3 regions of the Streptomyces sp. NPDC002513 genome follow, and region 1 is predicted to be linked to each of the others. Evidence: riboswitches for the same ligand, from Rfam matches in the RefSeq annotation. Region 1 holds a riboswitch; each other region holds the start of a gene.
What was found. A riboswitch is a leader RNA that binds a small molecule or an ion and turns the genes downstream of it on or off. The one in region 1 is predicted to bind glycine.

Region 1 (9,458 bases):
GCCCACCGAGTAGTACGTCTTGGCCAGCAATTCGGTCCCCGAGGCGTCGTACGCCCACAGGGTCATGCCGTTCGCGTGGTAGGGGAGCGTCTTGCGGCGGTGCAGCACCAGGTCGTCGTCGTAGGAGAACGCGATCTCCTGCTCGTCGAGCAGCCAGAGGCGGCCGGACTCCCTGATGTCCTCCACCCGCTGGTCCGCGCTCTCCACGTCCACCGTGCGCGGCGAGTGGCCTTCGAGCCCGAGCAGCACGGCCTTGGGCGTGCCGTGGCCGTGGCCGGTGGCGCCCAGGGAGCCGTACAGCTCCGAGCGCACGGACGCGACCGATTCCAGCAGGCCCTCGTTGCGCAGGCGGAGGACGAACATGCGTGCAGCGCGCATCGGGCCGACCGTGTGGGAGCTGGACGGGCCGATGCCGATCGAGAACAGGTCGAAGACCGAGATGGCCACGGGGACTCCTCAATACGGGGGTGGTGCAGGGGCCGGCCGGGCACCGCGCTCCTCTCCAGTGTGCGCGGTGCCGGCCGGAAGGTGACTTACTGGGCGAGCCCCGGGTACAGCGGGTGCTTGTCGGCCAGGGCCGTCACCCGGGCCTTCAGCGCCGCGGCGTCGTAGGACGGCTTGAGCGCCTCGGCGATGACGTCCGCGACCTCGGCGAAGTCCTCGGCCGTGAAGCCGCGGGTCGCCAGGGCGGGCGTGCCGATCCGGAGGCCCGAGGTGACCATCGGGGGGCGCGGGTCGTTCGGGATCGCGTTGCGGTTGACCGTGATGCCGACCTCGTGCAGGCGGTCCTCGGCCTGCTGACCGTCCAGCTCGGAGTTCCGCAGGTCGACCAGGACGAGGTGCACATCGGTGCCGCCCGACAGGACGTCCACGCCCACGGCCCGGACATCGTCCTCGACCAGGCGCTCGGCCAGGATGCGGGCGCCTTCCAGCGTACGCTGCTGGCGCTCCTTGAAGTCCTCGCTCGCCGCGATCTTGAAGGCGACCGCCTTGGCGGCGATCACATGCTCCAGGGGACCGCCCTGCTGACCGGGGAAGACCGCGGAGTTGATCTTCTTGGCCAGTTCGGCCGTCGAGAGGATCACGCCACCGCGGGGACCGCCCAGCGTCTTGTGGGTGGTGGTGGTGACCACGTGGGCGTGCGGGACCGGGTTCGGGTGCAGACCCGCCGCGACCAGACCGGCGAAGTGCGCCATGTCGACCATGAGGTACGCGCCGACCTCGTCCGCGATCCGGCGGAAGGCGGCGAAGTCGAGCCGGCGCGGGTAGGCCGACCAGCCCGCGACGATCAGCTTCGGCCGGTTCTCCTTGGCGAGGCGCTCGACCTCGGCCATGTCGACGGTGCCGTCGTCGCCCACGTGATACGCGACCACGTGGTAGAGCTTGCCGGAGAAGTTGATCTTCATGCCGTGGGTCAGGTGCCCGCCGTGCGCCAGGTTCAGCCCCATGATCGTGTCGCCGGGCTGGAGCAGCGCGAACATCGCCGCCGCGTTGGCCTGGGCACCCGAGTGCGGCTGCACGTTGGCGTGCTCGGCGCCGAAGAGTTCCTTGACGCGGTCGATGGCGATCTGTTCGATCACGTCGACGTACTCACAGCCGCCGTAGTAGCGGCGGCCCGGGTAGCCCTCGGCGTACTTGTTGGTGAGGACCGAGCCCTGGGCCTCCATGACCGCGACCGGGGCGAAGTTCTCCGAGGCGATCATCTCGAGGGTGGACTGCTGACGGTGCAGCTCGCCGTCGACGGCGGCGGCGACATCCGGGTCGAGCTCGTGCAGGGGAGTGTTCAGAATCGACATGGATACGGTTCCTCAGCTGCCGGAGAACTCGGTGTACTCGTCCGCGGTGAGCAGGTCGGCGGGCTCCTCCGACACGCGCACCCGGAACAGCCAGCCGCCCTCGAAGGGGGCGGAGTTCACCAGCGACGGGTCGTTCACCACGTCCTCGTTGACGTCCGTGACCTCGCCGGAGACCGGGGAGTAGAGGTCGCTGACCGACTTGGTCGACTCCAGTTCGCCGCAGGTCTCGCCCGCGCTCACCGTGTCACCGACCTCCGGGAGCTGGACGAACACGACATCGCCGAGCGCGTTGGCCGCGTGCTCCGTGATGCCGATCGTCGAGACGCCGTCCTCGGCGCCCGACAGCCACTCGTGCTCCTTGCTGTAACGCAGCTGCTGGGGGTTGCTCATGGCCTGAATTCTCCTGTACGCGGGGGAGTGGTGGTGAAGGGGGACTGCTGAAGAAGTCCGTGAGCAGGGCGGACGGCGGGCGGTGCCCCGTCCGGCCCGGGCCCGGTGTCTACTTCTGGCGCTTGTAGAACGGCAGCGCCACGACCTGGTACGGCTCGTGGCTGCCCCGGATGTCCACCGCGACCCCGGCCGTGCCGGGCGCGGAGTGCGCGGCGTCGACGTACGCCATCGCGATCGGCCGGCCCAGCGTGGGGGAGGGCGCGCCGGAGGTGACCTCGCCGATCACCTCGCCGCCGGAGACGACGGCGTACCCGGCCCGCGGCACGCGCCGGCCCTCGGCGACCAGGCCGACCAGGACGCGCGGCGGGTGCTGCGCCGCGCGCTCGGCGGCCTCGAGGAGCGCCGCGCGCCCCACGAAGTCGCCCTCCTTCTCGAACTTCACGACCCGGCCGAGCCCGGCGTCGAAGGGGGTCAGGGAGGTGGTCAGCTCGTGCCCGTACAGCGGCATGCCCGCCTCCAGGCGGAGCGTGTCCCGGCAGGACAGACCGCAGGGGATCAGGCCGGCCGGCGCGCCCGCCTCGGTCAGCGCCTGCCACAGCTTCTCGGCGTGCTCGGGGGCGACGAACAGTTCGAAGCCGTCCTCGCCGGTGTAGCCGGTGCGGGCGATCAGCGCGGGGACGCCGGCGACCGTGCCGGGCAGGCCCGCGTAGTACTTCAGGCCGTCCAGGTCGGCGTCGGTGAGGGACTTCAGGATGCCGGGGGACTCCGGGCCCTGGACGGCGATCAGCGCGTAGGCGTCCCGGTCGTCGCGCACCTCGGCGTCGAAGCCGGCGGACCGCTCCACGAGCGCGTCCAGCACCACCTGGGCGTTGGAGGCGTTGGCGACGACCATGTACTCCCGCTCGCCGAGCCGGTACACGATCAGGTCGTCGAGGATGCCGCCGTCCGCCTGGCAGATCATGGTGTAGCGGGCGCGGCCGACACCGACCGAGCCGATGTTGCCGACCAGGGCGTGGTCCAGCACCCGGACGGCCTCGGGACCGGACACCGTGATCTCGCCCATGTGTGAGAGGTCGAAGAGGCCCGCCCTCGTCCGGACGGCGAGGTGCTCGTCGCGCTCCGAGCCGTACCGCAGGGGCATGTCCCAGCCGGCGAAGTCGGTCATCGTCGCGCCCAGCGAACGATGCAGGGCATCGAGTGCGGTGTGGCGCAGGGGGCTGCTACTGCTCATCGGTTGTGCTCCCAGGGCGATGGGGTCCCCTCGCGCGAGCGAAGCCGGGCGCGGGGAGGGCGAGGTCGTTTCCTCCCCATCTGTCATCGGAACCTGAGAGGTTCGCCATGACCCCGCGCGGCGGGGTGTCATGGCTTGCACCTTGGGTGGAGCCGCCGGTGGCGGCCCGCTTTCCAGATGTGCCTCGCCCGCGCGGTATCGGGGCCTGAGAGATTCAAGGGAGGGACTTGCTCCTTCGGCGCCCGGGGTGGACGTACGGCAGACGACGTACGGACCCGGGACTCTCCCGCGCGGATTCAAGCGGCCGGTATGCAGTTGGCGGGCACATCATTGCACGCCTCGTCCGATCACGGCAGGGCCGCACCTGTAACCGGCTTGTGGCGCTACGGCGACGGAATCACGAGACACCGCGCATTACCTTCTCTTTACGCTCGACGGGGAGGGGACTTCCTGACCCCCCAGGGGAGGACGATCACGGTGAACAGGACGACGGCGTACGCGACGACCTCGGGCTTCGCGGTGCACAGCCGGCCGGGAGCCCCGGCCCGGCAGGCCCGCCGGGCACCGCGGGCGGCCACCGGCGCCCAGGTCCGTGATCTGCGCGACCGGGCCGGGCGCGTCCCCCGGGGGCTCACCTTCGACGCGGGCGACGTCGTCGTGATCACCGGTCTGCCCGGCAGCGGCAAGTCCACCCTCATGCGCCGTGCGGTACGGGGGGCGCGGATCGACTCCCAGGACGTCCGCGACCGCTGGGACGAGCGCCTCTCCCGCTTCCTGCCGTACGCGGTCTACCGCCCCCTCGTCCGCCTCGCCCACTACGCCGGCCTGCGCCGCGCCCTGCGCACCGGCACCGGGGTCGTCGTCCACGACTGCGGGACGCAGCCCTGGGTGCGCTCCTGGCTGGCCCGCGCGGCCCGCCGCCGCGGCGGCACCCTCCATCTGCTCGTGCTCGACGTCACCACGGACGCGGCCCTGGCGGGCCAGCGCGAGCGCGGCCGGGGCGTGTCGCGGTACGCGTTCCTCAGGCACCGCCGGGCCGCCGGGCGTCTGCTGGGCTCCGTCGAGCGGGGCACCGTCCCGGACGGCTGCGGCTCGGTGGTCCTCCTCGACCGTCAGGCGGCGGACGTCCTGCGCCGGATCGACTTCGCGGGCTGACGCCGACGCCGCGGACGGGGGGCGCTCGCGCGGGACCGGGGCGGGCATTGCGGGAGCAAGGACGGTTTCGCGGGACCGAGGTCGGCTGCGTGCGATCGTGGCCGGTCGCGCGGGACCGGGGCGGGCTCGGCGAACCGAGGGGGCCGACTCCGGACCCGAGGCCGGTTGCGCGGACCGGAGCTGGTTACGCGGGACCGGGGCCGCCTTCGCGCACCGGGGCCGGCTTCGCCGCCTGAGGGGCGCGGCCCGCGTACCCGTTAGCCTTGCGCATCTCAGCAGTGGTTCCTCAGCTCTTTCGCAGGCGGTAGCAGAGATGGACTTCCCGGCGGACCTTCCCGCGGACTTCCCCGCACAGGCACACCCCCATCCGCACGGCGGCTGGCCGGGCAACGAGCTGGAGGAGGTGCTCTCCGCCTCGCTCGGCATCCCCTCGGCCGGCGGCCGGATCGTGGAGGTCCTCGGCCGCAGCTTCCTGTGGGTGCCGCTGCCGAGCGGCGGCGGCCCGCACAGCGGCCCGCTCGACCTGCCCACGGTGGAGATCGAGGGGCAGGCGTATGTGCCGGTGTTCACCTCGGAGGAGCAGTTCCGCCAGGTCGTCGGCAACCACATGTCGTACACGATCGCGCCCGCCGTCGAGTTCGCCCGCGGGCTGCCCCCGCAGGTCGGCATCGCGGTCAACCCCGGCGGCGTGGTGGGCGTGCCGCTGCCGCCGGACGCGGTGGCCGAGCTGTGCCGCGCCGGGCGCACCCCGCTGGACGGCCCCGTGAGCGGCGGGCGCGTCCGGCTGTTCGAGCCCGACTGGCAGGACGACCCGGTGGACTTCCTCGCCGCCGCCTCCGCCGAGTTCGCGGCGACCGGGGTGGTGCTCACCGCGCGCCGTTGCCTGGCCGCGATCGAGACCGCCGACCCGGTGATGTTCATCGGCGTCGAACTCTCCTCCCAGGAGGCCGACATACGTACGCTCCCGCTGGACGCGCTCGGCCGGGCGCTCGGGCAGGTGCCGGTGGGCGTGCCCGTGAACATGGTGTTCCTGGATGTGGCGCAGGACCCGGTCGGGGAGTGGCTGCGGGAGCACGTACGGCCGTTCTACCAGCACGGTTACTGAGCCGCCCGCGCCCGCGGCACGCGGTGCCGGGGCGATGCGGGGCGGTGCGCGTCAAGGCGCTGTCAGTAGGGCGCCTTAACCTGGTTTCATGGCCGGGACGGGACAAGCCCGTCTCCGGCCCGGGGCGGGGGCCCGGTCCCCGGCGCGGCCGCGGGGGGATGCGGTGTCCCGCGGACAGGAGAGAATGGCCAGTGCCCTGTCGGGGCACTGGGTCGGGGCGGCGCGGCTGAGAGCCGTGCACCACGCACCGAAGGTCTCCGTCGGGGTTGTCAGGTTTGTCGTGAAGGGGCGGTAGAGGGTGAGCGCGTCGGGCACGGCCGCGGCCGGACAGGTCGAGCAGATGCTGCGCCAGGTGACGCCCGGGCGTTACGACGCCTACGAGGCGCTGCTGCGCGTCCTCGCGACCCCGTCCTCCGGCCAGGTCTGGATGCTGCTCTGGCACGGCCAGGCCGGCTCGCCCGACGCCCAGTACGGACACATGGAGGTGAACGGCTACGGCTACGCGCCCTGCGTCACCTCCGCCCAGGAACTCTCGGCCTGCGGCTGGAACCGCTCCTACGAGGTGGTCGACGGCCTCGACGCGGCCCGCACCCTCTACCCGGACCACTACGGCCTGTGGCTCAACCCGCATGCGCCGGGCGGCGGCGTCGGCATCCCCTGGCTGGATCTGCGCCGCATCGCGACCGGCCTGGAGCGTCAGCCCGCCGGCCCGCTCCGGCTCGCCGAACCGGTCATCGCGATCCCACAGTTCTACGCCCTCCTCACGCAGAACGCACACCGCACACCCGCGGTGCGCTCGCTGCGGCGCGCCTGGGTGCAGCCCGCCCTCGGCGCTCCCTATCTGGCGATCGGCCTGGACGTCTACGACACCTCGCCGCCCGCCGTCGACTCGGTGCGCGCGATGATGCAGAGCTCCGTCGGGGCGGTCCCGGAGGGGCTGCCCGTGTCGACCGTCGCCATGTCCGACGCGCACGACCCGGTCGCGATGTGGCTCCGCGCCCACGCCCGTCCGTTCTACGACCGTGAGGCCCACGCCGCCCCGGCCCAGGCTCCGGCGGCCGGGGGGTACGGCTATCCGCCGGGGCGCGGCGCCTACTGACCGAGGACCGCGCCGGGGTCGGTCACCGGGCTGTCCGAGGATCGGTCAGGTCCGCCGCCAGGAGCCCCTCTTCGCGCGTAGATGCGGGTGGATGATCCGAGTCTCGTGCGGTGTGTCCCGGTTGGCGGGTGTCCGCACCCCGTTACCCAACGTCCGGATAACGGAACCCCCTTGCCCGCATCACGTTTACGCATCCATTCACCGTCAAGTCTGGCAACTGATCGCCGAAGCGTTGAAGACTCCCGCTTCAAGGGGTTCCAACCCCTGTGTACGACGGACTGATCATGCCGCCACCGCGGCAAGTGCGGGCCGGTCACCGCCGGTTGAGAGGGGTCCCTGCCAGATGACGGCACCATTGCACGAGCCGACCGCGGAAGCGGCACCGAGTGCCGCCGAGGAAGCGGCGCTTGCGGCTGCCGGGGAGAAGGGTGTCCAGGGGCGTTCCCTGGGCCGGATCGCCTGGGAGCGCCTCAAGCGGGACAAGCTCGCCCTGACGGGTGGCGTCGTCGTGCTGGTGCTGATCCTGATGGCGGTCTTCGCCCCCGTGATCACGAGCCTGGTCGGGCAGGACCCCGATGCGTACCACGAGAACTTGATCGACCCGCTGTTCGGCACGCCCACGGGGTCCCTGGGCGGCATCAGCGGTGACCATCTCCTCGGTGTGGAGCCGGTCAACGGACGCGACATCTTCGCCCGCATCGTCTACGGCGGACAGATCTCGCTCCTCGTGGGTTTCCTCTCCGCGCTGGTCGCGATCGTCCTCGGCACCGTGCTCGGCATCCTCGCCGGCTTCTTCGGCGGGTGGGTCGACTCGGTCGTCAGCCGGGTCATGGACGGTCTACTCGCCTTCCCGCAGCTGCTGTTCATCATCGCGCTGGTCTCGGTCATGCCGGACAAGATGCTGGGGCTGAGCGGCTCGGCCGTGCGCGTCTTCGTGATGATCCTGGTCATCGGGTTCTTCGGCTGGCCCTACGTCGGACGTGTGGTGCGCGGTCAGACGCTCTCGATGCGTGAGCGCGAGTACGTCGAGGCGGCCCGCTCCCTCGGCGCCGGCCGGTTCTACATCCTGTTCAAGGAGCTGCTGCCCAACCTCGTGGCGCCGATCATCGTCTACACGACGATGATGATCCCGACCAACATCCTCACCGAAGCGGCGCTCAGCTTCCTCGGCGTGGGCGTGAAGCCGCCCACCGCCTCCTGGGGCCAGATGCTCTCGAACGCGATCGACTACTACGACTCGGACCCCATGTACATGGTGGTCCCCGGTGTGGCGATCTTCATCACCGTGCTCGCCTTCAACCTCTTCGGTGACGGCGTGCGCGACGCGCTGGACCCCAAGGGCTCCCGCTGAACTGCCGTACCCCCAGCGACCCGTGGCACCGACACGGGGTCTCTCATCTATCCGGAGGATCCGAGATCGTGACTACCCAACGCACCTCAGGGCGGCGCAAGCAGGCCATGGCCGCTGCAGCGGTGGTCGCCGCGCTGCTGACCACGGCGGCGTGCGGCGGCAGCGGCGGTGACAACGGCGGCGGTTCGAAGGACGGCGCGGCCGGCTTCGACGCGGCGAACAACAAGGTCGCCCAGGCCTCGCTGGCCAAGAAGGGCGGCACGCTGAAGTTCGCGAGCGCGCAGGACGCCGACTCGTGGGACACCACCCGCGCCTATTACGGCATGGCGTGGAACTTCATGCGCTACTACAGCCGTCAGCTGGTCACCTACAAGACCGAGCCGGGCAAGACGGGCGCCGAGCTGCAGCCCGACCTCGCCACCGACATGGGCAAGGTCTCGGACGGCGGCAAGACCTACACCTTCACCCTGCGCGACGGGATCACCTGGGAGGACGGCAAGCCGATCACCTCCCAGGACATCAAGTACGGCATCGAGCGCCAGTGGGCACAGGATGTCCTGTCGGGCGGTCCGGTCTACCTCAAGAACGTGCTCGACCCCAAGAGCGCGTACAAGGGCCCCTACAAGGACACCTCCAAGGACCACCTGGGCCTGAAGGCGATCGACACGCCCAATGACAAGACGGTCGTCTTCCACCTGCCCGAGGCCAACTCGGACTTCCTGCAGATGATCGCGCTGCCCTCGGCATCGCCGGTGCGCCAGGACATGGACACCAAGTCCAAGTACGGTCTGCACCCGTTCTCCTCGGGCCCCTACAAGTTCCAGTCGTACGACCCGGGCAAGGGCCTCACCCTGGTCCGGAACGCCAGCTGGAAGCAGTCCTCCGACACGGTCCGCAAGGCGTACCCGGACACGATCACCGTCAAGCTGTTCACCAACGCCAACGACATGGACCAGCGTCTGATCGCCGGCGACTACGACCTGGACCTCAACCAGACCGGCTTGTCCCCGCAGGGCCGCACCATCGCCCTGAAGGAGCACAAGGGCAACCTGGACAACCCGCTCTCCGGTTACATCCGTTACGCGTCCTTCCCGCAGAGCGTGAAGCCGTTCGACAACATCCACTGCCGCAACGCGGTGATCTACGGCGCGGACCACGTGTCGCTGCAGACCGCGCGCGGTGGCCCGATCGCGGGTGGCGACATCGGCACCAACATGCTGCCGCCCTCCGTGCCGGGGTCCGAGGGCCAGAAGTACGACCCGTTCCAGATCGCCGGTGCGAACAAGAACGGCAACGTCGCCAAGGCCAAGGAGGAGCTGAAGGCCTGCGGC
Region 2 (9,458 bases), on a different contig from region 1:
CTGCCCGGGATGCGGCGCAAGGGGCGCGGCAACATCGTCGTCATCACCTCCGAGTGGGGGGTCGTCGGCTGGCCGCGCGCCACGGCGTACGCCTCCTCGAAGGCGGGGCTCATCGCGCTCACCAAGTCGCTGGGCCGTGAGCTGGCGCCCGAGAACATCACCGTCAACGCGGTCGCGCCGGGCATCATCGACACGCCCCAGCTGCAGGTGGACGCCGACGACGCCGGCCTGAGCCTGGAGGAGATGCACGCGCAGTACGGCGCCGAGATCCCCGCAGGCAGGATCGGCCGTCCCGAGGAGATCGCCGCCACCGTCGCCCTGCTCTCGCGGCCGGGTCTGACCGCGTTCGTCGGCCAGACCGTCTCGGCCAACGGCGGCAGCACCCGCGCCCGCGCCTGAGCTCCTGCTTCTCTCGATCTGAAGGGACCGTCATGACCACCCCCACCGGCGACGCCACCCAGCCGGCCGCCCCGATCGCCTGGCCGACGGGCTTCCGGGCCGCGGCCAACATCGGCTTCGACCTCGACGCCGAGGACGTCGCCCTCACCATCGACCGTGGCACCCGGGACCGGCTGTCCGTGATGAGCCACCAGGCGTACGGCGCGCTGACCGGCGTACCCCGCGTGCTAGACCTGCTCGACCGGTTCGACCTCAAGGCGACCTTCTTCGCGCCCGGGTACACCGTCGAGCGCTACCCCGACCTGCTCCGGCGGATCCGCGATGCCGGCCACGAGATCGCGCACCACGGGTACATGCACGAGGCGATGGCCGGGCTGTCGTACAAGGAGGAGGCGGCCGTCATCGACCGCGGACTCGAGTCGCTCGACAAGGTGCTCGGCGTCCGGCCCGTGGGATACCGCGCGCCGCTGTGGGAGACGTCGTACTCGACGGCGGAGATCCTGCTCGACCGCGGCTTCCTCTACGACTCCAGCCTGATGGACTCCGACCTTCCCTACGAGCTCGCCGAGCGGCCCGGCGACGGCGCCCGCTCGATCGTCGAGATCCCCGTGTCGTGGGCGCTCGACGACTGGGAGCAGTTCGCCTTCGTCCCCGAGGTCTTCGGCCCCGGCGTCATCGAGGACCCCGCCAAGGCACTGTCGATGTGGACCGGCGAGCTCGCCGAGGCCTACCGCTACGAGTCCTGCTTCACCCTCACCATCCACCCGTTCCTCAGCGGCCGGCTGGGGCGGCTGCGCGCGCTGGAGTCGCTGCTGGAGACGATGGCCGGGTTGCCGGAGCTGTGGGTCACCACGTGCGGGGAGATCGCGGAGCACGTGCGGTCGCTGGACCTGACGCCGCGGGTGTTCCCGCAGCCGGAGGTGGACTGACCAGAGGATCGACGTTCTGCGTACCCCGCCTGCCGGCAGATTCCGCGAACGACTTGGCTGAAGGCCATGCGCGGCGCATCCGCGCGTTCTCGGGCGCTCACCGGCAAGGCGGGTGACCGGAAGGCAGGCGGGTCGAGCGCCGGGGAGTCCACGACGGAGTCGGCGCTCACCGCGAACTTCCCCGGCAAGGGCACCGGCTACCGGACGCGTAAGACCTGGTTCCGCTTCAAGTCGTATTTGATCGCCTGTTTCTCCTCCGGTGGCTGTCCGGGCGCCCCGGTGGTCTCCTCTGTGCGGCACGCACGGCGATCCGGGCTCGGCCCCCAGGACTCTCGTCGCGCGCAAGAACCGCCCGGCGCATCGCGGTCACCTGCTCGTCCGTCGCCTCGCTCAGCACTGATTCGACGGCAGGCTCCTGAAGCTCGGACTCGACGGCGGTCTCGGTCATCTCGCGTCGCTTCCATGATCGTCAGACCCGCCGTCGATGAGACACTCCCCGTTCAGGAGGAGCTGGGATCACGGGATCTCCAGCCGTGGAGGAAAGGGCTTCGGTCCTTTCCGAGGGCTCGCCCTCACATAGCCTTCAGAGCGAGCCACAGCGCGGCCAGATCACCTGTTTCCGCGACCCGTTTCCCGGTCAGCTGCTCGATCCGCCGAATGCGGTAGAGCACCGTCTGCCGGTGAACGTGCAAGGCCTCGGCCGTCCGCTGCCAAGACCTGCCATTTTCGAGGAACACCTGCAAAGTCATCAACAGTTCGCCGGCCTGCCCAGACGGCAGTTCGACAATGCGGCCGAGTACGCGATCGACGAGTGCCCGTGCCTCGACCGGGTTGCGCGGACCGAGCAGGGGATCCGCGTCGGCGTACCGCAGCAGCGGGGTGCCTTGATCCCGCGCGACGTCGAGCGCCCATGTGGCTTCTCGTGCCGCGTCGACCACGCGCTCAGGGCGGACGACCAGGTCGCTGACACCCGTCTGACCGCCCTGCCCGAGAGCCTGCACCCATACCTGCACGGCGTTGTCGGGCAGAAGCGTGAGCGACACGCCGCCGCGGTGCACCGTGACGTGGGGCACGGCCGAGCGCCATAGGTTGAGGTGCGTATTTCTGAGCAGGTCCGTGTCGTCGTCGTTCCGTGCCGCCACGCACACCACCTCCGCGAGCCGCAGGCCCGACTCCTCCAGCTGGCGCTGGGCCACGGACGGTGGCAGCTCTGCGTCGAGGATCTGGAGCAAAAGCTCCGCACCCGTCCTGCGGTCGTGCTCGATGGTCAAGCGGGCCTGGGAAAGCGCCAGCGCACAGACGGTCGCGGCGTGCTGCAGCAGCAGCGCGTCCGGCTGCTCGGTCGGCTCGGGCAGGGCGACGAGGACCGCGTCCGGATGCACCGGCACGTCGACCAGCAGCGCACGGCGGTCTCCGTGGAGACGGACCGCGATGACGCCGGCTCGGAGCTTTCCGCGACGCTCGGCCACAGCGGTGCGGATCTCTTCGGGGAGCGGGGCGACTCCCGGGTACCAGTCGTGGCCGGTCAGCCGGTCGCACACCCGGACGCCGCAGCCGAGCTCGCGGGACAGTGCACTCGCGAGCGTCTTGAGCCCGGAGCTCTGCGAGGAGACCTGCTGGAGCGCCTGGTAGATCCGTTCGGTCCGGATCAGACGCTTGGACTGTTCCAGGAGGGTCGCCTCGGCGACCGCGCGGGAGATCGCGACGAACGGCATGGGGTAGGCGATCCAGAGCACGGGGAAGCCCAGCTCTTCACTCGTCTGCGCCAGCCGCTTGGTCAGCGGCGGGGCATACATCTGCTCGCCGATGGCAAGCGCGGCGGCGCCATGTTCGGCCAGCTGCCGGACCAGCTCCTCCTGGCCGGACGCACTCCGCGGAATCGGCATGCCGTTCGTCATCAGGAGTTCACCGCCGGTCACCCACCGCCACGGCTCAGGCAGGTCGGTCGTGTGCGTCCACGAGACCGGCCGGTCCAGTGCGCCCGCCCCCGAGTGGAGCCGCAGGCGCAGGTGCGGCATCTCGAGCAACTCTCCCACCGTGATCGGCATGGCATCACGGTACGACAGAGCTTGACCGTCTGCATAGCGGCGTTGAGCGAATGTACAAGCGGCCGGGCGAACATTGAGCGCGGTGAGCCTGCACGGCCCCTGCGGCACCGACGTACACCTTGAGGAGTACCTCCGCCCGGCCGTCCCGAGCCAAGGACTTCTGCATGGCTGCTGGATCGAACCTCATTGACGACGCGCCCCTGACGCGCTTCCACACGAAGCTGACCGCCTACTCGTCGGGCGGGCCGTTCATCGACGGATACGCGATCGCGATCATCGGCGTCGCGTTCACCACGCTCACCCCGGCGCTGGACATGACCACCGGCGACAAGGGTCTGGTCGCGGCCTCCAGCCTGATCGGCATCTTCTTCGGCGGGGCGGTCTTCGGATACGTCACCGACAAGATCGGCCGGCACGTCATGTACATCGCCGACCTGGCCGCGCTGGCGTTGTTCTCCGTTCTGTCCGCCTTCGTGACCGAGGTCTGGCAGCTGGTCGTCCTGCGCTTCCTGCTCGGTTCGGCCATCGGTGCCGACTACCCGATCGCCACGTCCCTGCTGGCGGAGTACCTCCCGCGGCGGTACCGCGGCCGGATGCTCGGCGCCACCTTCGTGGTCTGGGCGCTCGGGGCCGCGGCGGCGTACCTCGTGGGCGTTGGTCTTGAGGAACTCGGCGTGAACGCCTGGCGCTTCATGCTCGCCAGCCCCGCCGTGTTCGCCGTCGTGACGCTGTTCCTGCGGCTCGGCACTCCAGAGTCGCCGCGCTGGCTGCTCAGCAAGGGCCGTACCGAGGAGGCCGACCGGTCGATCAAGAAGGTCTTCGGCTCGCGGTACGGCGTGGCGGACCTGGCCGCGGAGCTGGCTGCCGCGAGGACCAGCTACGCCACGGTGTTCCGCAAGCCATACCTCGAGCGCACCCTGTTCGTCGGTATTTTCTGGACCGCCCAGGTGATTCCGCTGTTCGCGCTGTATTCGTTCGCCCCGGACCTGCTGGCGGGCATGGGAATCACCGGCAACGTCGCGGAAATCTTCCTCGCCGCGCTGTTCGTCATCGGCGGCGTCCCCGGGCTGTGGCTGGTCGAGCGGATCGGCCGACGGGCGCTGCTGCTGTGGTCCTTCGGGATCATCGGGATCGCTCTCGGTATCCCCGGGCTGGCGCCGGGAGCGCCGGCCTGGGTCTCCTTCGCCGCGATCTGCGTCTTCGCACTCGCCTCGGGCGGCTCCAGCTTCCTCGAGGTGGTCTACCCCAACGAACTCTTCCCGACCGAGATCCGCGCCACCGCCGTCGGCGTGGGCACCGCGTTGTCCCGCATCGGGGCGGCCGCAGGCACCTACCTGATGCCGTTCGCCCTGGCCAGGAGCCAGAACCTGCCGCTCCTGGTCGGCGCCGTCGTGTCGGTCGTCGGGCTCCTGGCCACGCTGGCCTGGGGCACCGAGACCCGAGGCCGATCGCTGAGCGACACCTGCCTCGGCCGACAACCCTGCTGAGACTCCCGGACCCCGCCTCACCACCACCGCGAACTGACAGGAGACCGTGATGAACCACGACAACCGGCCCACCCCGATCGGCGCCCTCGACGCCACGAAGGTCCCGCGCTTCGCCGGTCTGGGCACCTTCGCCCGGATCCCGGACATCGGCTCGGTCAGCGACTACGACATCGCGGTCCTGGGCGTGCCGTTCGACGGGGGCACGTCGTACCGGCCGGGCGCCCGCTTCGGACCGATGGGCGTCCGTCAGGCCTCCCGTCACCTGCGCCCGAAGTTCCACGTCGAGCTCGACACCGCGCCACTGGAAGCACTCCAGGTCGTCGACGCCGGCGACGTTCCCTGTACGCCGTTCAGCATCGACGAGGCGGTCGCCCAGATCGAGGGCTACGCCCGCGACATCGCGGGCCGGTCCGACCGGCGCATCGTGAGCATCGGCGGAGACCACACCATCGCGCTGCCCATGTTGCGCGCGGCCAAGGACAAGTACGGCCCGATCGCGCTGGTCCACTTCGACGCGCACCTCGACACCTGGGACACCTACTTCAACGCTCCGATCACGCACGGCACGGTGTTCCGCCGGGCCTTCGAAGAGGGCCTGCTCGCCGAGGACAAGTCCATACACCTGGGCATCCGCGGACCGATCTACGACCAGATGGACCTGGTGAACGACAAGGCGTTCGGCTTCCGGGCGATCCGTGCCGGGGACCTCGACGTGATCGGGATCGACGGGGCGGTGGACGCCGTACGACGACGCGTGGGCGACGCACCGGTGTACATCTCCATCGACATCGACGTGCTCGACCCCGCATTCGCACCGGGAACGGGAACGCCGGAGATGGGCGGGTTCAACAGCCGAGAGCTGCTTCGCCTGCTGCGCAGCCTCGACGGACTCGACATCGTCGGCGGGGACGTGGTCGAAGTCGCTCCTGCCTACGACCACGCCGAGATCACCTGCGTCGCCGCCGCCACCGTGGTGTTCGACCTGGTCACGCTCATGACGAAGCACCGCGTGGCCAGTCCCGTGCTCCCGGCATCGGAGCACGCCTGATTCCGGACGTGATCGACGGTCACCAGGGTCGTCAGGGTGCCGACCCGCCCTGACGGCGCCTCCACCCGGCCTTGCGGTCCGGCTCGACAACTCAACACAAACGCTGCTCGAACCGGAGCGGGAGAGCCCTCGCCCAGTCCTGGCGAGGCGCCGAAGGAGCAACTCTCCCCAGAATCTCTCAGGCACAAGTACCGCTCCGGTGAAGCGACTCTGGAAAGACGGGACGTCAACGTCCTGCGCCCACGGTGCAAACCGCCGGACCCGGTGGTGAAGCTCTCAGGTACCGATGACAGAGCGGGGAGGTCACCCGTCCACGGCGCCGCGTCCGCGGCGCCCCCCATCAGGGAGCCTCCCGCCATGACCTCACCCGGATCCTCCGCGTCCGGCGAGTTCGCCGCCCGTCACATCGGTGTCGGCGACGCCGACCGCGCCAAGATGCTCGCCGACGTCGGCTACCCGACACTGACCGAGCTGATCGACGCCGCTGTCCCGAGCGGCATCCGGAGCACCTCCGACCTGAACCTGCCCGCCGCCGCCACCGAGGCCGAGGCGCGCGCCGAGCTGCACGAGCTCGCCCGTAGGAACACCGTCGCCGTCCCGATGATCGGCCTCGGCTACCACCCGACCATCACACCCGCGGTGATCCGGCGCAACGTGCTGGAGGATCCGGCGTGGTACACCGCCTACACGCCGTACCAGCCGGAGATCAGCCAGGGCAGACTCGAGGCGCTGATCAACTTCCAGACCATGGTCGGCGATCTCACGGGACTGCCGACGGCCAACGCGTCCCTGCTCGACGAGGGTACGGCGGTCGCCGAGGCGGTCACGGTCATGCGCCGTGTCGCCGGCGAGAAGAGGTCCACCCGCGTCCTGGTCGACCGCGACACCCTGCCGCAGACCCTCGACGTCCTGCGCACGCGTGCCGACGCGGTCGGTGTCGAGGTCGTCGAGATCGATGTCGCCGAGCCGCTGCCGGAGGACGACTTCTTCGGGGTGGTGCTGTCCTACCCCGGCTGCTCGGGCGCGGTCCGCGACCTGCGCGAGGTGACCGCTGCGGCACGGGCGCGCGGGGCGCTGGTCACGGTCGCCGCCGACCTGCTGGCGCTCACCCTGCTCGTGCCGCCGGGCGAGTTCGGCGCCGACATCGTCGTGGGATCGTCCCAGCGCTTCGGTGTCCCCTTGTTCTACGGCGGGCCGCACGCCGGCTACATCGCGGTCCGCGAAGGGCTGACACGCCATCTGCCCGGCCGGCTCGTGGGCGTGTCCATGGACGACGCCGGCCGGCCGGCGTACCGCCTCGCCCTGCAGACCCGCGAGCAGCACATCCGGCGCGACAGGGCGACTTCGAACATCTGCACGGCGCAGGTGCTGCTGGCCGTGGTCGCGTCGATGTACGCCGTCTACCACGGCTCCGACGGTCTGGCCGAGATCGCCCGACGGACGCACCGGCACGCCACGCTCATCGCTGCGGGTCTACGGGCGAGCGGGATCACGGTGGTGCACCGCGCGTTCTTCGACACTCTGCTGGTGCGGGTCCCCGGCCGGGCCGAGGAGGTCGTCGCGGCAGCGCACGGCAAGGGTCTGCGGCTGCGGCTGGTGGACGAGGACCATGTCGGCGTCTCCTGCTCCGAGGTCACGACGCAGGAGCACGTCCGCCTCGTGCTCGACGCCTTCGGCCGGGCCGGCGACGGCGACCTGGACGGGCCGGCAACCGGCGCTTCGGCAGCACTTCCGTCGGGGCTGCGTCGTACCTCCCCTTTCCTCACCCACCCGGTCTTCCACCAGCACCGTTCCGAGACCGCGATGCTGCGCTACCTGCGCAAGCTGTCCGACCGTGACTTCGCGCTGGACCGCGGCATGATCCCGCTCGGGTCCTGCACGATGAAGCTCAACGCGACCACGGAGATGGAACCGGTCAGCTGGCCCGCCTTCGCGGACCTGCACCCGTTCGCCCCCCTCACGGACGCGACCGGGTACCTGACCCTGATCGAGCAGCTCGAGACATGGCTGGCCGAGGTCACCGGTTACGCCAAGGTCTCCATCCAGCCGAACGCCGGATCGCAGGGCGAGCTCGCGGGCCTGCTCGCGATCCGTTCCTATCACCGGAGCAACGGCCAGTCCGGGCGCGACGTGTGCCTGATCCCGGCGAGCGCGCACGGTACCAACGCGGCCTCCGCGGTCATGGCCGGGATGCGCGTCGTCGTGGTGGCGTCACGGCCAGACGGCACGGTCGACCTCGCCGACCTCGCGGCCAAGTGCGCGAAGCACGCCGAGGACCTGGCCGCGATCATGGTGACCTACCCCTCGACACACGGTGTCTACGAAGAGAGCATCACCCGGCTGTGCGAGCTGGTTCACGAGCACGGCGGACAGGTGTACGTCGACGGTGCCAACCTCAACGCGCTGCTCGGGGTCGCCAAGCCGGGTGAGTTCGGTGGCGACGTGTCCCACCTCAACCTGCACAAGACGTTCTGCATCCCGCACGGCGGCGGCGGGCCGGGCGTCGGCCCGGTCGCGGTGGCCGAGCACCTCGCACCGTACCTGCCCACCCACCCGCTGCACCCCGACACCGGCCGCCGCGGCGGGACCGGGTCGGTGAGCGCCGCACCGTTCGGCAGTGCCGGCATCCTGCCGATCCCGTGGGCCTACATCCGGATGATGGGCGCGGAGGGGCTGACCGAGGCCACCAAGACGGCCGTGCTGAGCGCCAACTACGTGGCCCGTCGGCTCGCGCCGCACTTCCCCGTCCTGTACTCCGGGGAGGCCGGCCTCGTCGCGCACGAGTGCATCCTCGACGTACGCCCGATCACCGCCGCCACGGGTGTGACGGTCGACGACATCGCCAAGCGGCTCATCGACTACGGCTTCCACGCGCCGACGACGAGTTTCCCGGTCGCCGGCACGCTGATGGTCGAGCCGACGGAGAGTGAGAGCCTTCAGGAGCTGGACCGCTTCTGCGAGGCGATGATCGCGATCCGCGCCGAGATCGACCTGGTGCACCAGGGCGCCTGGACCCTCGAGGGGAGCCCGCTGCGACGGGCGCCGCACACCGCGGCCGCGATCGCCGGTCAGTGGACCCGGGCCTACTCGCGCGAGCGGGCCGTCTTTCCGGCGGGCGTCACGCCCGACAAGTACTGGCCGCCGGTCGGCCGGATCGACCAGGCGCACGGCGACCGGAACCTGGTCTGCGCCTGCCCGCCCCCCGAGTCGTTCGAGTCGTGATCCGACCGGTCACGGTCTGAGGGAACCACCATGTCCAAGAAGACACCACTGCACGGCATCCACGCCGAACTCGGAGCGTCGTTCACCGACTTCGCCGGCTGGTCGATGCCGCTGCGCTACACCTCCGAACTGGCCGAGCACCACGCCGTACGGACCACCGCCGGAATCTTCGACCTCACCCACATGGGCGAGATCGAACTGTCCGGTCCCGAGGTGGGCCGGGCCCTCGACCACGCGCTGGTCGGGAAGCCGTCGAAGATCGCCGTCGGCCGCGCCCGCTACTCCATGCTGGTCCACGACACCGGCGGAGTCCTCGACGACCTCG
Region 3 (9,458 bases), on a different contig from region 1:
CCGTCCGGTCCGGCGAGATTCAATTCGATCTCCAGACCCATGAGGTTCTTCGGGCGGTCGAACCTCTCCTCCTCCAGCAGTCGCGCGAGTCCCGTCAGACACCGCCTGAGCTTGTCGCGGTAGCGCTGACGATCGGAGAGGTCGAACGCCCCTGCCACGACCTTCTCTCCCATCGAGCACATCCCTCCTAGGATGGGCAGGCCGACGTACCGGCCGCTGCTGTCCTGGGTCACGGTGGATGATGCCCCGGCAACGCGATCGATAACGCCCCCGCGTACGGCCGCCACCCGCTAGGCTGGCGGGCAGCGGCTCCGGGCACATTCCCCCGGCATGCGCACGCAATCTCATGACGCAACCCCGACGTAAAAAACGTCGATGAGAATCGGCCGACCGCTACGGACGAGTAATCCGAGGTCACGCCTGGGAGGCCCCGCGCGATATCGGGACGAATCCCGCTAATCAGCGACCGGATATCCCCTTGTTCGTCATGTGCGGGACGACTAGCCGAAACATTGTATGAACACGCGTCGTATAAACTCGCCGGACGGGGCAGAGAGAGTCGGCGTGCACGGTCCTGGGCCTGTCGTCACAGCGCCTCCATTCGTCCGGGCGCAGTTCCCCCGCTCCTCTGACCCCCAGAGCTGACAGCGACGTCCGCCCGCCCTTCCCGCATCGCCCCCGCGCCACCGTGCCTGTCGAATGAGAGGCGACCCACCATGCTGCTGCATGTCCCCCCGGCACCCGCGCCCGCTCTCCGTTCCGTCCTCACGGCACTCGGTTCCCCCACCGCGGTCCAGGAGGCTCGTACTCCGTCCCTGCGAGCCGCCCAGGGACCCGTGACACCCGAACTCCCGCTGCCCGTGCACGTACTGGACCGGATCACTCCCACGGGCGAGTGGACCACCCGGCTCGCGGGGTGGCGCTTCCTCATGCGCTCCGGGGACCGCGCCGTCGCCGCCGCCGAGACCATGCTCACCCCTGACGGCTGGGCGTTCTCGCACTTCTTCGAAGGCCCCTACATCGCCGCCACCGAACGCGCCCTGCGCCAGGCGGAGTCGGTGACACAGCCCTACCAGGCCCGGCTGCTGTCCGTGCCGAAGCTGTACATGCTCACCCTGTGGCTGCACGGCGACTGCTCCGCCGACGGCGCGTCCGGCTCCCTGGCGGCGACCGATCTCCTGGTTCCGCTCGCCCCGGCCCCGCCCGGCATAGCGGCGCACCGCCCGCATCGCGCCGCCGACCTCCTGCCGGTGCTCACCCTGCGCATGACTCCGGCCCCGCTGCTCGGCTCGCCCGCCTAGGCACCAGCACCGTCCCCGACCCGTGCCCCGCCGCCGGAAACAGCCGCGGGGCACGTTCCGTGCGCGCGTCGAAACGCCCGCGTGCCCCTCGCTCGCACGTGCCCCACCGTGCTCGTACGAGAGACGAAGTGAGGGCCTGCCCGCCCTCACCAGCCCCTTCCGGCCATCGCAAACCGCCGGAAGAGACAGGGGAGTTGGGCCGAACCGTCCGCACGGGTGACGCGTCATGAACCTGTGAGAACCGGTACAGCGAAATGCCTGCGGATTGACGGCCGTGGGGCAACACTGGTCCCGGAACGTATCGCCAACGGGGGGCGGCCATGAACGACACGACGAGCCGCAGGACAGACACGACAGCCATCTCACCCGTCACGACAGAGCGAGAGATCCCATCCACCATGTGCCAGCACCAGCCACCGTGCCCGACCGCCGAATCCGCCGACCGGGAGTCCGCCCGTCTCGTGGCGCACCACCCGGAGCAGGGATGGAGCCTGCTGTGCAACGGCGTTCTGCTCTTCGAGGACACCGGTGAGCTTCTGCCCGACGGCCAGATCATCGCCCCGCACCGCCCGCTGGGCATCGACCGGGTGACGACGGCCGCCTGAGCGGCGCGCGCGGGGCAGACGCTGCCCCGCGCTACGAGGGGCACATACTGCCCCCGTGACACGAGGGGCCGGCCGGAGACATACGCTCCGCACCGGCCCCGACGCATATCCCGCGGCGATTACTCGTCGTAAGCGTCCAGCGGCGGGCAGGAGCAGACCAGGTTGCGGTCGCCGAAGGCCTGGTCGATGCGGCGCACCGGCGGCCAGTACTTGTCCGCGGCCGACACGCCGGCCGGGAAGACGGCCTCCTCACGCGTGTACGCGTGCTCCCACGTGCCGCCGAGCGCCGCCGCGGTGTGCGGGGCGCCCCGCAGCGGGTTGTCCTCGGCGGGCCACTGCCCCGAGCCGACCTTCTCGATCTCGGCACGGATGGCGATCATCGCGTCGCAGAACCGGTCGAGTTCGGCGAGGTCCTCGGACTCGGTCGGCTCGATCATCAGCGTGCCTGCCACCGGGAACGACATGGTCGGTGCGTGGAAGCCGTAGTCGATCAGCCGCTTGGCGACGTCGTCGACGCTCACACCGGTCGCCTTGGTCAGCGGGCGCAGGTCGATGATGCACTCGTGCGCGACCAGGCCGCCCGGGCCGGTGTAGAGGACGGGGTAGTGCGGCTCCAGGCGCTTGGCGACGTAGTTGGCGGAGAGCACCGCCACCTGCGTGGCCCGCTTGAGGCCCTCCCCGCCCATGAGCCGGACGTACGCCCACGAGATCGGCAGGATGCCCGCCGAGCCCCACGGGGCGGCCGAGATCGGGCCGACGCCCGTCTCCGGACCGGCCGCGGGCTGCAGCGGGTGGTTCGGCAGGTACGGCGCCAGGTGCGCCCGCACACCGACCGGGCCGACGCCGGGGCCGCCGCCGCCGTGCGGGATGCAGAACGTCTTGTGCAGGTTGAGGTGCGAGACGTCGCCGCCGAAGTGGCCGGGCTTGGCGAGGCCGACCAGGGCGTTGAGGTTGGCACCGTCGACGTACACCTGGCCTCCGGCCTCGTGCACGGCGGCGCAGATGTCGGCGACGTGCTCCTCGAACACACCGTGCGTAGACGGGTAGGTGATCATCAGCACGGCCAGCTCGTCGCGGTACTTCTCGATCTTGGCGCGCAGGTCCTCGACATCGATCTCGCCGTCCTCCGCGGTCTTCACGACGACGACGTTCATACCGGCCATGACGGCGCTGGCGGCGTTCGTGCCGTGCGCGGAGGACGGGATGAGGCACACGGTGCGCTGGTCATCGCCGTTGGCGCGGTGGTAGCCGCGCACTGCGAGCAGACCGGCCAGCTCACCCTGCGAACCGGCGTTGGGCTGGAGGGAGACCTTGTCGTAGCCGGTGACCTCGGCGAGCCGCTCCTCCAGCTCACGGATGAGCGTGAGGTAGCCCTGTACCTGCTCGGCGGGCGCGAAGGGGTGCAGCTGCCCGAACTCGGGCCAGGTCACCGGCTCCATCTCGGTGGTCGCGTTCAGCTTCATGGTGCAGGAGCCCAGCGGGATCATGCCCCGGTCGAGCGCGTAGTCGCGGTCGGCCAGCCGGCGCAGGTAGCGCAGCATCGCGGTCTCGGAACGGTGCTGGTGGAAGACCACGTGCGTGAGGTAGTCGTCGGTGCGCAGCAGCGTCTGCGGCAGCGCGTCCTCGGCCGTCGTATCCAGCGCCGCGACATCGCCCTCGACGCCGAACGCGGTCCAGACGGCTCCGAGCTGGGCCCGGCCGGTCGTCTCGTCACAGGCGATCGACACATGGTCGGCGTCGACGAGGCGCAGGTTCACACTCCGCTCGCGGGCGGCGGTGACGACCGCGTCGGCCCGGCCCGGCACCCGCACGGTGAGAGTGTCGAAGTAGGAACCGTGGACGACCTCGACTCCGCCTGCGGTGAGTCCCGCGGCGAGGATCGCGGCGTACCGGTGCGTGCGTCGCGCGATGGTCCGCAGGCCCTCGGGCCCGTGGTAGACGGCGTACATCCCGGCCATCACCGCGAGCAGCACCTGGGCGGTGCAGATGTTGCTGGTCGCCTTCTCCCGGCGGATGTGCTGCTCCCGCGTCTGCAGCGCCAGCCGGTACGCCTTGTGTCCGTCCGCGTCCACGGAGACGCCGACGAGCCGTCCCGGCAGGCTCCGGGCGAACTTCTCCTGCACGGCCATGTAGCCGGCGTGCGGGCCGCCGAAGCCCATCGGCACACCGAAGCGCTGGGTGGTGCCGACGGCGATGTCGGCGCCCAGCTCGCCGGGCGAGGTCAGCAGCGTGAGCGCGAGCAGGTCGGCGGCGACGGTGACGAGCGCGCCCAGCTCGTGGGCCTGCTCGATGACCGGCCTGATGTCGCGTACGGCACCGGAGGCGCCCGGGTACTGGATCAGTACGCCGTTGATCTCCCGCCCGGCGACCTCGGCCGGGATGCCGTCGCCGAGGTCGGCGACGACGACCTCGACGCCGGTGGGCTCGGCACGGGTCTGGATCACGGCGATCGTCTGCGGCAGCGCGTCCGCGTCGACCAGGAACAGGCCCTTCTTGTTCTTGCCCATGCGCCGGGACAGCGCCATCGCCTCGGCGGCTGCCGTGCCCTCGTCGAGCAGGGAGGCACCGGAGGTCGGCAGGCCGGTGAGGTCGGCGACCATGGTCTGGAAGTTCAGCAGCGCCTCGAGCCGGCCCTGCGAGATCTCCGGCTGGTAGGGGGTGTACGCGGTGTACCAGGCCGGGTTCTCCATCACGTTCCGGAGGATCACCGGCGGCGTGAAGGTGCCGTGGTATCCGAGACCGATCATGGAGTCGAGGACCTGGTTGCGGCCGGCGAGCGAGCGCAGCTCGGCCAGCACCTCGGCCTCGGTGCGCGCGCCCGGCAGGTCGAGGGCATCGGCGTTCTTGATCACATCCGGGACCGCGGCGGCCGTGAGTTCGTCGAGCGAGCCGTAGCCGACCTGCGCGAGCATCTTGGCCCGCGCTTCCTGGTCGGGCCCGATGTGGCGCTGCTCGAAGGGCGTTCCCTGTTCGAGCTCGGAGAGCGGAATGCGATGGGCGGTCATTGCGGAGGCCTCCTGGTCTGACGCGACCTTCGAGGGGCACCCCGGCGCGGGTACCCCGACGGCCTCCCCCTCTGTCATCTCGACCTGAGAGCTTCACCGGTCCGCCCGAAGGCGCTCCGGTTTTCACCGTCGGTGAGAGCGGGAGCCGTCGACACCCGCCCTGCTTTCCAGAGTGACCTCGTCCGTGCGGTACGTGTGCCTGAGAGATTCCGGGGAGGGTTTGCTCCTTCGGCGCCTCCGGATCGCTCCGGAGGACTCTCCCGCACGGGGTCAGCAGCCGCTTGCCAGACTACCAGCGGGGACCACCAGGCAACCTTCGAGTGGCCGTCGTGCTGAATGTGCTCTTTTGTAGTGCTGACGGATGTGTTGCGACCAGTTGGAGGGACCGTGCAGACCGATATCGATCCGCGGAATCTGATCGGCCGCAAGGCGTTCGACCGCAATGGGGTCAAGATCGGCACGATCGACGAGGTCTATCTCGACGACGCGACCGGGGTGCCGGAGTGGGCTGCCATACGGACAGGTCTGTTCAGCAGGGACGCGTTCGTGCCGCTGGAGCCCAGCCGACTGGTCGAGGGCACGCTCTACGTGCCCTTCGAACGTGCGCTGATCAAGGAGGCACCCGACTTCGGCGTCGGACGGCACCTCTCGCCCGAACAGGAGCTGCAGCTCTACCACCACTACGGCCTCGATGTGGCCCCGCCGCCCGCGCCGCCGGACCGCGACTTCGGGCGGCTCGCGAAGCCCGAGGGGACCTGAGAGCGGGCCTCCCCCGCGCGTCGATGGGCCGTGGGACCGTGCCGGCCCCACGCTGCTCTACGGCCTTGTCACGGCCCCGTCCCGGCCCGCGGCGTCCTCCCGCCCCGCTGCTCACCGCCACCGTTCAGATCCCGGACGCCGCCATGCTCCACGGACCGTCGGCGCGCCCTCACGCCCCGCTGCCCGCCCGCGTCTCGGCCGCCTCGGGTCCTGCCTCGGCGGGCCCGAGGCTCTCTTCGGCGGCCTCGGGCCTTGGTGGCACCAGGGGCAGCGGGTCCGTCGGCTCCAGCCCTGGGTCGTCGGTGCGGAACGTACGCACGCGCCCCGGCCCCGAGTCGGGCGTCTCGAACCGTATCGTCACCCTGCCCAGCCCACTGCCCTGCACCCAGCCGTGCCCGTGGTCGATGTGCCGCACGTCCTGCCCCGCGCGCCAGACCGGCTCGGCCGGTGCCGTCGGCTCCTCCTCGACGGGCTCGGCGGCGGCCTCCTCCTCCGGACGCTCCTCGGCCACCGCCTCCCCGGCCGCCAGGTGTGCCTGGGCGAACAGGTCCTCCTGCGTGTAGTCGGCGAGCCCGCTGACGCCGACGCCGAGCAGCCGGACCCCGCCGGTGGTGTCCACGGACTCCAGCAGCCGCGCGGCCGCCTCGCGTACCACCGCGGGGTCGTCCGTGGGGCCGCGCAGGGTCTCGGAGCGGGTCAGGGTCGAGAAGTCGTACCTGCGTACCTTCAGCACAATGGTCCTTCCCGACAGCCGGGCGTCCCGCAGCCGTCGCACACAACGGTCCGCGAGCCGCTGCACCTCCAGTCCGACCCGGACCCGGTCGTGGATGTCGACGTCATACGTGTCTTCGACCGAGACCGACTTGGCCTCCCGCTCCGCCACGACGGGCCGCTCGTCCCGGGCCAGGGCCATGGCGTACAGCGCCTGCCCATGAGCCTTGCCCAGCAGCCTGACCAGCTCGTCCTCGCCCGCCTCGGCGATCTCGTCGACCGTGGTGATCCCGGCCCGCCGCAGATGGTCCCCGGTAGCGGGCCCGACCCCCGGCAGCGTGCGCACCGACAGGGGGCCGAGCAGGGCCCGCTCGGTGCCCGGCGGGATCAGCACCAGGCCGTCCGGCTTGGCCTGCTCGGAGGCGATCTTGGCGAGCATCTTGGAGGCGGCGAGTCCCACCGAGCCCGTCAGACCCGTGACCGACCGGATGTCCGCGCGCAGCCTGACCCCCACGAGCCGCGCCGACTCCTCGTCCCAGGCGGCTCCCCCGGCCTCCAGGTCCACGAACGCCTCATCGAGGCTCAACGGCTCCACCAGCGGCGACAGGGCCCTCAGCAGCCCCATGACCTGCTCGCTGATCTGCCGGTAGAGCCCGAAGCGCGGCGTCAGATACGCGGCGTTCGGCGCGAGCCGGCGCGCCTGGGCCATCGGCATCGCCGAGTGCACCCCGAACACACGGGCCTCGTACGACGCCGTCGCCACCACCCCGCGGGGCCCGAGCCCGCCCACGACGACGGCCTTCCCGCGCAGGCTCGGCTTGGCTGCCTGCTCCGCCGAGGCGTAGAAGGCATCCATGTCGAGATGCAGGATCGTGGGCGCGGTTCTCACATCTCCGATGCTGCCCTACGCCACTGACAATGCCACCGGTCGTCGCGGCGCGTCTCAGACGGCCCGATTACGGCGCCGCGCCAACTCGTCCGCCGGATTGTGGCCGACGAGGGTCTCCCCGGTGTCGACCCGCTCCCCGTGCAGCTGCGACAGCGCGTTCTCCACATCCCGCCACACGACGCCCACGGCGATGCCGAAGATGCCCTGTCCGCCCTGGAGCAGCGCGTGGACCTCGTCCGGTGAGGTGCACTCGTAGACCGTCGCGCCGTCACTCATCAGGGTCATCCGCTCCAGGTCGCGGAAACCGCGCTCCCTGAGGTGCTGGACGGCGGTGCGGATGTTCTGCAGGGACACACCGGTGTCGAGGAAGCGCTTGACGATCTTGAGTACGACGACATCGCGGAAGCTGTACAGTCGCTGGGTCCCCGACCCGGAGGCGGGGCGCACGCTCGGTTCGACGAGTCCCGTCCTGGCCCAGTAGTCCAGCTGCCGGTAGGTGATGCCCGCGGCGGCGCACGCCGTGGGGCCGCGATAGCCGACGCTCTCGGAATCCGTTTCCGCGTCGCCCGGTACGGCGGTCGGCCGCTGAGGGGCCGCGTCGCTGTGCTGGGGGTATCCCCCGCTCGAACGGAACCGAGAGCTCGGGGGAGGGTACGGACCGCTCTCTCCCAGACTGCGTCCGGGAGCCCCCCCTGCCGTACCGCCGCCGCTGCTTCTCACGCCGACCTCCGTCCTTGACCTGCCTTCTCGACGGTAGGCAGTCACCAGGGGTGCGTCAACGATCGCCACACTCGGCACGCCGAGTGATAATCACCCTAGGAGTGGTTTCCCCTGCACCACCGCGGGGAAAGGCTAGCCGAATGCTCTGGCGGCGCATCGTGAGACGTCGTACAGGCCCTCGACGGGGATCTCGCGGATGACGCGTGCCCGGATCCGGCTTCACGGCTCCTGACCGAGCGGCCGGCTTCACGGCGAGCCGCCTCGGTCCGGTCCCGTAAGCGACCACCGAGCCCGGGCGCCCGGTCACCCAGGGGCGCCGTGCGTACGACGCAGCCGCCCCTCGGCCCACCATCCCGTCCGACACACCCCGCAGGGACACCGTCACTGGCTGCTCGTACCGAAGTCCTCCGGAGAGATCTGGTCGAGGAACTCGCGGAACTTCTCGACCTCGTCCTCCTGCTCGTCCGGGATCGCGATACCCGCGTCATCCAGCACCCCATCGCTGCCGTAGATCGGCGTCCCGGTGCGCAGGGCCAGCGCTATGGCATCGGAGGGGCGGGCGCTCACCTCGACGCCGCTGGCAAAAACCAGCTCGGCATAGAAGACGCCTTCACGCAGATCCGTGATGCGTACTTCCGTGAGCTCCTGGCCGACGGCTTCCAGCACGTCCTTGAACAGGTCGTGCGTCAGCGGTCTCGCGGGGGCCATACCCTGCTGGGCGAATGCGATCGCCGTCGCCTCCCCGGGGCCGATCCAGATGGGGAGGTAGCGATCGCCTCCCACTTCACGCAGGAGCACGATCGGTTGGTTGGAGGGCATCTCGACCCGGACACCTACGACATCGAGCTCGTTCACACAGCAACCCTAGGCCGTGGTCGGGATGTTTGGGTAGTCGGGCACAGAAGGGCGGGCCGATCCGCCGACGGCGAACCCTCCGGTTCAGGGCAGCCGCACGCCCAGAGCGGACTGCACCAGCGCCGCGTGCAGCTTCACCGCCAGCCCGGCCAGCTCCTTCGTACGGGCTTCGGCGTGCGCCCTGGTCTGCGGATTGCGGTGGCGCCGCAACGGAGCGACCACCTGGTCCACCAGGCCCGCCTCGCGGTCCGCGGCAGCCTTCATCACCCGCAGATGGCGCGGCTCGATGCCGTGCCCGCCCAGTTCAGCCAGCAGAGTGGCCACCGTAACGGCCTCGGCGTCGTACATCCCCTCCGCATAGGGCGTGACCAGGCCGTATGACTCCCACTCCGCGAGCTGCTCGGCGCTGATCCCGGCGGCCGTCATCAGTGCGTCGCGGCCGATCCGCGCGGCCGGAGCGGCCTCCGGATCGCCCAGGAGGTCCCCCAGCAGCTCCCCGTCCCCGGTGTCACGCGGACGGCCCAGGGACGGCAATCGCACCTCTTCGCCCCGCTCCAGGGCATCCAGGTGCTCGCGGATGACCTTGAGCGGCAGATAGTGGTCCCGCTGCATC

Region 2: linked by a shared signal. The riboswitch ahead of gcvP (aminomethyl-transferring glycine dehydrogenase) and the one ahead of gcvT (glycine cleavage system aminomethyltransferase GcvT) in region 1 are both predicted to bind glycine.
Region 3: linked by a shared signal. The riboswitch ahead of gcvP (aminomethyl-transferring glycine dehydrogenase) and the one ahead of gcvT (glycine cleavage system aminomethyltransferase GcvT) in region 1 are both predicted to bind glycine.

What each region holds. Positions count from the first base shown of each region.
Region 1 is NZ_JBSFXK010000021.1:73,608-83,065, reverse strand. It holds gene ACWD5Q_RS16700 (L-serine ammonia-lyase) at 1-447, opposite strand, end outside; gene glyA (serine hydroxymethyltransferase) at 534-1,796, opposite strand; gene gcvH (glycine cleavage system protein GcvH) at 1,809-2,186, opposite strand; gene gcvT (glycine cleavage system aminomethyltransferase GcvT) at 2,296-3,417, opposite strand; glycine riboswitch at 3,488-3,600, opposite strand; glycine riboswitch at 3,601-3,716, opposite strand; gene ACWD5Q_RS16680 (AAA family ATPase) at 3,889-4,572, shown strand; gene ACWD5Q_RS16675 (enhanced serine sensitivity protein SseB) at 4,886-5,677, shown strand; gene ACWD5Q_RS16670 (enhanced serine sensitivity protein SseB C-terminal domain-containing protein) at 5,976-6,776, shown strand; gene ACWD5Q_RS16665 (ABC transporter permease) at 7,120-8,127, shown strand; gene ACWD5Q_RS16660 (ABC transporter substrate-binding protein) at 8,196-9,458, shown strand, end outside.
Region 2 is NZ_JBSFXK010000010.1:123,179-132,636, reverse strand. It holds gene ACWD5Q_RS10105 (SDR family NAD(P)-dependent oxidoreductase) at 1-399, shown strand, start outside; gene ACWD5Q_RS10100 (polysaccharide deacetylase family protein) at 432-1,328, shown strand; gene ACWD5Q_RS10095 (PucR family transcriptional regulator ligand-binding domain-containing protein) at 1,901-3,484, opposite strand; gene ACWD5Q_RS10090 (MFS transporter) at 3,541-4,863, shown strand; gene speB (agmatinase) at 4,913-5,911, shown strand; glycine riboswitch at 6,020-6,115, shown strand; gene gcvP (aminomethyl-transferring glycine dehydrogenase) at 6,269-9,133, shown strand; gene gcvT (glycine cleavage system aminomethyltransferase GcvT) at 9,164-9,458, shown strand, end outside.
Region 3 is NZ_JBSFXK010000085.1:7,038-16,495, reverse strand. It holds gene ACWD5Q_RS32785 (glutamate-cysteine ligase family protein) at 1-173, opposite strand, end outside; gene ACWD5Q_RS32780 (hypothetical protein) at 717-1,301, shown strand; gene ACWD5Q_RS32775 (DUF5999 family protein) at 1,700-1,906, shown strand; gene gcvP (aminomethyl-transferring glycine dehydrogenase) at 2,026-4,911, opposite strand; glycine riboswitch at 5,089-5,184, opposite strand; gene ACWD5Q_RS32765 (PRC-barrel domain-containing protein) at 5,299-5,670, shown strand; gene ACWD5Q_RS32760 (DNA polymerase IV) at 5,840-7,270, opposite strand; gene ACWD5Q_RS32755 (MerR family transcriptional regulator) at 7,325-7,990, opposite strand; gene ACWD5Q_RS32750 (bifunctional nuclease family protein) at 8,372-8,845, opposite strand; gene ftsR (transcriptional regulator FtsR) at 8,930-9,458, opposite strand, start outside.